Linked DNA regions of Gimesia maris. The main gene of each other region encodes a partner of the protein of the gene in region 2 in a complex. Links are inferred from orthologs where the notes say so. Each region holds a gene or a part of one and is shown on either strand. Other genes may lie near its edges. The genes, in order: lpxA and GmarT_RS08395.

Evidence for each region.
Region 1: the proteins of GmarT_RS08395 (region 2) and lpxA are in contact, whole or in part, in a crystal structure (PDB 4J09), measured with the Escherichia coli proteins. The link is inferred for Gimesia maris from one-to-one orthologs.

What each region holds. Positions count from the first base shown.
Region 1 is NZ_CP042910.1:789,231-792,405, reverse strand. Bases 127-2,975 are described here. They hold lpxA (acyl-ACP--UDP-N-acetylglucosamine O-acyltransferase), read right to left. Parts: upstream 2,060-2,975; coding sequence 1,193-2,059; downstream 127-1,192. Other genes in these bases: lpxC (UDP-3-O-acyl-N-acetylglucosamine deacetylase), read right to left, coding at 2,144-2,975; GmarT_RS02975 (Gfo/Idh/MocA family protein), read right to left, coding at 127-1,196. In the rest of the region: bcp (thioredoxin-dependent thiol peroxidase), read left to right, coding at 1-72; more of GmarT_RS02975, read right to left, coding at 120-126; more of lpxC, read right to left, coding at 2,976-3,025; GmarT_RS02960 (OmpH/Skp family outer membrane protein), read right to left, coding at 3,141-3,175.
Region 2 is NZ_CP042910.1:2,216,520-2,219,823, forward strand. The notes cover bases 106-3,083. They hold GmarT_RS08395 (MFS transporter), read right to left. Parts: upstream 2,243-3,083; coding sequence 968-2,242; downstream 106-967. Other genes in these bases: GmarT_RS08390 (sulfite exporter TauE/SafE family protein), read right to left, coding at 106-892; GmarT_RS08400 (hydroxyacid dehydrogenase), read right to left, coding at 2,387-3,083. Outside these bases: GmarT_RS08385 (TIGR04282 family arsenosugar biosynthesis glycosyltransferase), read left to right, coding at 1-68; more of GmarT_RS08390, read right to left, coding at 74-105; more of GmarT_RS08400, read right to left, coding at 3,084-3,304. UniProt on the Escherichia coli protein: Probably transports across the inner membrane the two dehydrated forms of N-acetylneuraminate (Neu5Ac), 2,7-anhydro-N-acetylneuraminate (2,7-AN) and 2-deoxy-2,3-didehydro-N-acetylneuraminate (2,3-EN).

The DNA.
Region 1 (3,175 bases), 1.4 Mb from region 2 along the record:
GCAGCCTGGCCTAAGGTGAAAGTCAACGGACACGCCGAAGAAGTCACCGCCGCCCTCAAAGACCTGAAATAAAACCGACTCTGATATTTCAGGTGAGACACAACACGCTGACTGGCTGCTTAACCGGCCAGTCGGCGTTCTTCTGTTGGGAACTGGATGAACGGCCCGACAGCGCCCTGCTGACTTCCATCCCATTCGTGCTCATTCACTGCTGCCAGCACCTGCTCTGCAACCTGCATTGCCTGCAGAGCCTGAATGCCACCCACCAGCGGTGCCGAGCCGGTCTGAATCGCTTCGACAAAACTGGCCAGTTCCGCCGTCAAAGCATCGGCTGCTGAAACTTCGGGGGTCTCCACTTTCAGAAACGTTCCGAATACATCCTGCTTTAATGCTTCCAGGTTGGCACCTGCTTTCCGGGCCCGCTCGAGGGGAGGTGTTCCATATAATAACGTTTCGGAAGGACGATAGGCGGTGACTTCACGACTGGTAAAATCAACGCTGACACACCCGGCAGCGCCCCAGAGTTGCATCGCCCGCTTCGCTGAAGGCGAGATCCGGCTTGCAGTCAGATCCGCAATACAGCCATTCTGAAATCGCAAACGTGCCTGCACGGCGTCTTCATGTTCGCCCATGACAGAGACCCCAAACGCTTCCACACTTTTAACAGCCGATTTCACAACGGAGAGTACCAGGTCGATATCGTGAATCAGCAGATCGTGAATCACGCCTATGTCTGTTGAGCGGAAGGTATATGGGCTGACCCGTTCACTGCGAATGAATCGCGGATTCGGACAGCGATCAAAGGCAGCCTGTGTCGCGGGATTAAAGCGTTCCACATGACCGACCTGCAGTAATGTTCTGTGAGCTTCGGCAATTCGCACCAGTTCTTCTGCTTCTTTCAGATTACAGGCAATCGGCTTTTCAACCAGAACCGGAATCTGTCGTGACAGGAATTCACTGGCAATCGCCAGATGCGCGTGTGTGGGGACTGCCAGAGAAACGGCATCCACCCCCTCATAGAGTTCCCGGTAATCAGCAACCCAGCGACTGCCATGCTGCTCTGCAATGGCCTGTCCCTGCACCGGATTGGTATCAGCGACCGCACACAGATTGACGCCTTCCAGGCCTGCCAGAATTCGTGCGTGATGACGTCCCAGCGCACCGACTCCGACAACGGCTACATTCAATGAACTCATGCTGCTCTCCGTGTTGTTTCCTGATTATTTGTTTCCGAGTTGAATTTTGCACTTCGAGCGGCTGCTTCACGACCCCGCCCTGCTTTACTGCCTTGAATTCCCTGAAAGTGATCAAACAGGGTTTGTAAAGCCATCGGAATCACTCCTTCCAGTTCCTGACTGAAAATCTCGCGGACTTCTTCCAGTTTTTTATTCTTACGATAAAACAGTCGGTGTGCCCGACGAATGACGGCAACCGAACTCTCTGAAATCCCTGCACGTAGCATGCCGACCAGGTTCACGGTTCTCACGCGAAAATCATCGGATCCGGTACAGATCATGTAAGGGGGCACATCAGTTGTAGTACGGGCAGATCCACTGATAAAAGCCAGGGTCCCGATCGTACAGAACTGATGCACGACTGTATTACCCGACACAATGGCCCGGTCATGGACGTGGACATGACCGCCCAGTAAAACTCCATTGACCAGTGTGACATCGTTAAAAATACGGCAGTTGTGTGCCACATGTGCGTTGCAGAGAAAGGTGTTTCGATTTCCGATGCGGGTACAGTGATCTTCTTTTTCGGCTCCACGATGAATGGTACAACCTTCACGAAACAGGTTGTCGTCTCCAATCACAACAGTTGTAGGAGCTCCGGTGTATCCAGCGTCCTGAGGTTCGCTGCCGATTACTGCTGTCGGGAAAAATCGATTGCGTTCACCAACTGTGGTATGACCCGTAATGGAAACATGACTGTCCAGTACCGTCCCATTTCCAATGGTGACATGTGGTCCGATATAACAGAAAGGCCCGATAGTAACATCTTCCCCGATTTCAGCCTGGGGATCGACATAGGATAGATTTGAAATTTTTGTCGGCATTTTCGACATCCTAAAAAGTCTGCAGTCAACGACTTACCAGAACGTAAATTGGAAGTTGCCCGTAAGCAACCGAAATGGGAATTTTCAGGCAACCTTCCAGGTACTGTCAGACCGGGCAGATACATGTGTTGCTTTTATTTGTTTGATTAACTCGCGGTTTAAAGCGTGTCCGGACTGATGAGCACAGAAATACCCCTGCAGATCACAACCAATTAACGCAAAGTCGCCCAGGCAGTCCAGAATTTTGTGACGCACGCATTCGTCTAAGGTTCGTAATTCATTATCAATCGGGCCCTCTGCTCCCAGTACCAGCAGGTCTCTGGCAGACAGTTTCTGACCAAACCCCAGCGCCTGCATGGCTTCCACTTCCTGCTCCAGAACAAATGTTCGAGAAAAGGCGAGTTGACTCATCCAGGTTTCAGGATTGATTTCCAGTGTCAGACACTGGGGAGACACGGGAGAATCGTCTCCGTAATTCAGATAATATCCAATTGCCATTACAGAACGGTTTAATGGCTTGGCCTGAATAAAACTTCCCGATTCATCCTCGACTGTCACCGGCTGTTCAACCCGGATCAGTTTTCGTTGAAAAGGCTGCTCGACAATGCCCGCTTCCAGCAGTTCTTCTGAAAGCTCCCGTGAGGAACCATCAAAACAGGGCGCTTCCGGTGCATTGATTTCAACGCGACAATTATCAATCTGCAGCCCCGCTAACGCCGCCATCACATGCTCGATCATTTCGACCGAGACACCCTTAAATTCGATGGCAGTTCGTCTCTGCTTAAAGACGGCATTTTCAATAATTGCGGGGATCGGCTTTGAACCAGCCAGATCAGTTCGTACAAACTGAATCCCATGATTTTCAGGGGCAGGACAGAAGCGAATTTTCACATCGCTGTTCGTAAAAATTCCCACCCCGGAACACTGTAATGATCTGGCCAGCGTTCTCTGGTTACGAGTTCGCATTGCCTACTCCTTCGCTGACGGTCTACTGGCAGGTGCCTGGAAAAATCACAAAAAGGATGCAGGCAGGCAGAAGTACCTGCACTGCATCCAAGAGAGTGCTTACACCGCATTCAGCTTAACGCTGAGTGCTGGTTTTAGGGCCAGTAGCGG
Region 2 (3,304 bases):
ATGACTGGCTGACAGAACAACTGCAGGTTCTCGAGTGGATACAGGAATGGGAAGCACGGTCAGATTAGTTTCGCTACTGGGCAATGCTTGTGGAGGGAGTGGTACGAGCGGACAACTCTGGTTTCAGCTCTTTCTCGTCGGCGCTTCCCTGAATGACCATATACAGCGAACTGACTGCGAGTAACATCAGCAGGCAGCGTTTGAAAATCACAGGATTAATCCGGGGGCCGATCAAAGTGCCCAGCGCCATGCCTGTGATCACAAACGGAATCGCAATGGCGGATGTCAGGATCACAGGCGTGGTGACCAGTCCCATTAGCGACAAACCTATGACACGTGTGATCGAGATCAGGATGAAAAACCCAAATATAAATCCCTTGTATTGGTCCTGTGTCCAGGGTTGGCGGATGGCATAAATCACAATCGGTGGACCGGCAATACTGGTTGAGCCGGCCAGGAAGCCGCTGCAGAAGCCGGCAAACGTACTCCAGATTGGGGAGGCCTGTTGGGGGCCGGATTCTGTCTGAACGGGTTTCTGGAAAAAACCATCGATCACAATCAGCAGGATCACCAGTCCGGTCCCACGCACCAGGTAATCCAGGTCAATCACGGTAAACATCAGCAGCCCCAGAGGCAATCCTACCAGGGAACCAGCAATTGCTCCCAGCAGCACTTTAAAATTCGAATGCTTCCGATAGGCCCAGAAGATCCAGATCACGGGTAATACGATGCTCAAAGCAACCAGGAGATTGGCTTCGCGAAAATCCAGCATTAAGGGAAGAACCGCCATCGCGACGATGGCATATCCAAAACCGATAATTCCCTGGATGAATGCAGACAGAAAAATGACAGCCAGGACAAAAAACCACAGCTGTGGATCAGAAAACATCATGATTATGAACAAGTCAATATGAGTCAAGATTTTACTGATGACTCGAGAAAGCGGGGGTGAACGCGGCGGGAAAAGTTATTCCATCAGAGCGCTGCCTCTGGTCTCTTTCGCAAAGAAGGGCAGGATGGCACCAACGATGTAGAGCAAGCTTAGTATCGTTGCCGTTTGCGCTAATGTGAAACCTACTTTTTGACTTTGCATCCAGCCAGCAAGAAGCAGAATCGGGGCAGCTAAAATGCGGCCCCCATTGAAACAGGTACCAGCGCCCGTAGATCTGAGACGGGTTGGATAAAGTTCGGGGAAGTAAATGGCATATCCCGCATGCATACCGAGCGTCAGAAAACCAAACACCGGTAAGAAACATCCGATCACAATGGAATTATTGAACAACTGAAATAATAGATACGTGCTGATTAGCCCGCCAATATGAAACAGAAAAAACGCCCATCTTCGTCCCAGCCATTCACAAAGTGGCCCAAAGGCTAATAGACCTAAACCCCCGCCGGTTGTCGTTAAGAACATCCCCAGCATTTCCCATTTTTTTAATGTCGCCTTAATTGAATCCAGATATACCTCAATCTCCTCTTGTGTGACCGTTGGTTCATTTGCTTTGAATTCAGCAACATATTCCGACTCGATTGTTTTCAAGAATGCATCCTTACCATAAATGTGAACGCCCCAAAAAGTCGCGAACCCAATAGATGCCAATATGATTCCAATACATGTACTCTTCAGGTATGGCGAACTGAAAAGATTGAGGATACTTCCCATCTGTTTGCTGGAGTCGCTTTTAGCAGCGTTTTGTGCATTCTGCCAAGATTCTGGTTCCTTTAAGGAGCGGCGAATCCAGATAATCAAAAAGGAGGGCACGACACCCAGGGCAAAGCCGATACGCCAGGGCAGTGAAGGGTACCCTGCATCTTCAGCATACTGCTGAATGCTCTCATTACCGATAATAAATGCTCCCGCCAGAATCGCGAGATAGGTTCCCAGAACACTGGATGCATGGAAAATACTGCCGACTCTAGCGCGAGCTTTGGGAGGAAACGATTCGGCAACGAGGGTACTCGCGACTGCCCACTCACCTCCGACCCCGAGCGCTACCAGAAAACGAAACCCCGCAAATTGCCACCAGTCCTGTGAAAATGCTGATAAACAGGTAAATAATGAATAAAACAAAATTGTGAGAGACATTGTTTTTTTACGACCAATCCGGTCGCTGAGTGCACCAAATAAAATTCCACCCAGTGCCCCACCAATCAGAAATGCACTAAAGGTGATGGCATTATATTCGGAAATGGTTCCTTTTGTTGTCCCTTCAGGAACCAGTGAAGGCATGGCTTCGTTCATGCTGGCAACGAAGATCTGTCCTTCGAAGACATCAAAGACCCAGCCCAGGGAAGCGATCGTCAAAACGAGCCACTGGTAACGCGAAATGCCGTGATACCATTTGTCTTCTTTGAGTTCGTTCTGCATCAGGCTGTGTCTCTCAGACTAAGGTTCAAAAACATTGATTGCTTTTTTTCCACTCAACACCAGCCGGACGTCTTCGCAGACCGAATCGACCACTCGGTCCTGTGCTTCGACAGTAAACGCCGCGATGTGAGGGGTTAAGATCACATTTTCCATCTGGTTCAAGGGGCTCTGTTTGGGGGGCTCGGTTTCCCGGACATCCAAAGCTGCTCCTGCCAGTTTATGCTCGAGCAATGCCTGGGTCAGTCCGCGTTCATCGACGACTTCCCCGCGCGAGGTGTTGATGAAAAAGGCATCCGGTTTCATCTTTCTGAAATGCTGATAAGTCAGCATCTTGCGTGTATCGGGGGTCAGCGGGCTGTGGCAGGAAACAACATCTGACTCAGCCAGCAGATCATCGAGGGAGAGCAGGGTGGCATTGAGCTTTTTGAGCTGTGGAGCATCCGCTTTGAGAAACGGGTCGGCGGCAAGGATGTTCATTCCGAATGCTTTTGCGCGTGTCGCAGTGAAAGAACCAATGCGTCCCAAGCCGATCAGTCCGAATGACTTGCCATAAAGTTCAGTGCCGGTGAATTTAAGTCGGTTCCAGCCTCCTGTCAGGGTATCCTGACGGGCTTCCGGAATTTTTCGCATCAATGCCAGCATCAGCCCGATAGTGAGTTCTGCTACTGAGAGCGAATTGGCATCCGGAGTAAAGCAGACCACGATCCCTTTTTCATGAGCATATTCTGTGTCGACATTATCCAGACCTGCGCCGGCCCGGGCGATGATTTTGAGCTCGGGAGCCGCATCGATCAACTCGCGATCGACTTTCGTCTGATTTCTGACGATCAAGGCTCTGGTGTTTTGAATTTTCTGTTTGAGCAGATCGATATTCTGCCACAGGTAGGCATCGAACTCGACATCGTGCTCCTGGATGAGACGATTCATGGACACGCC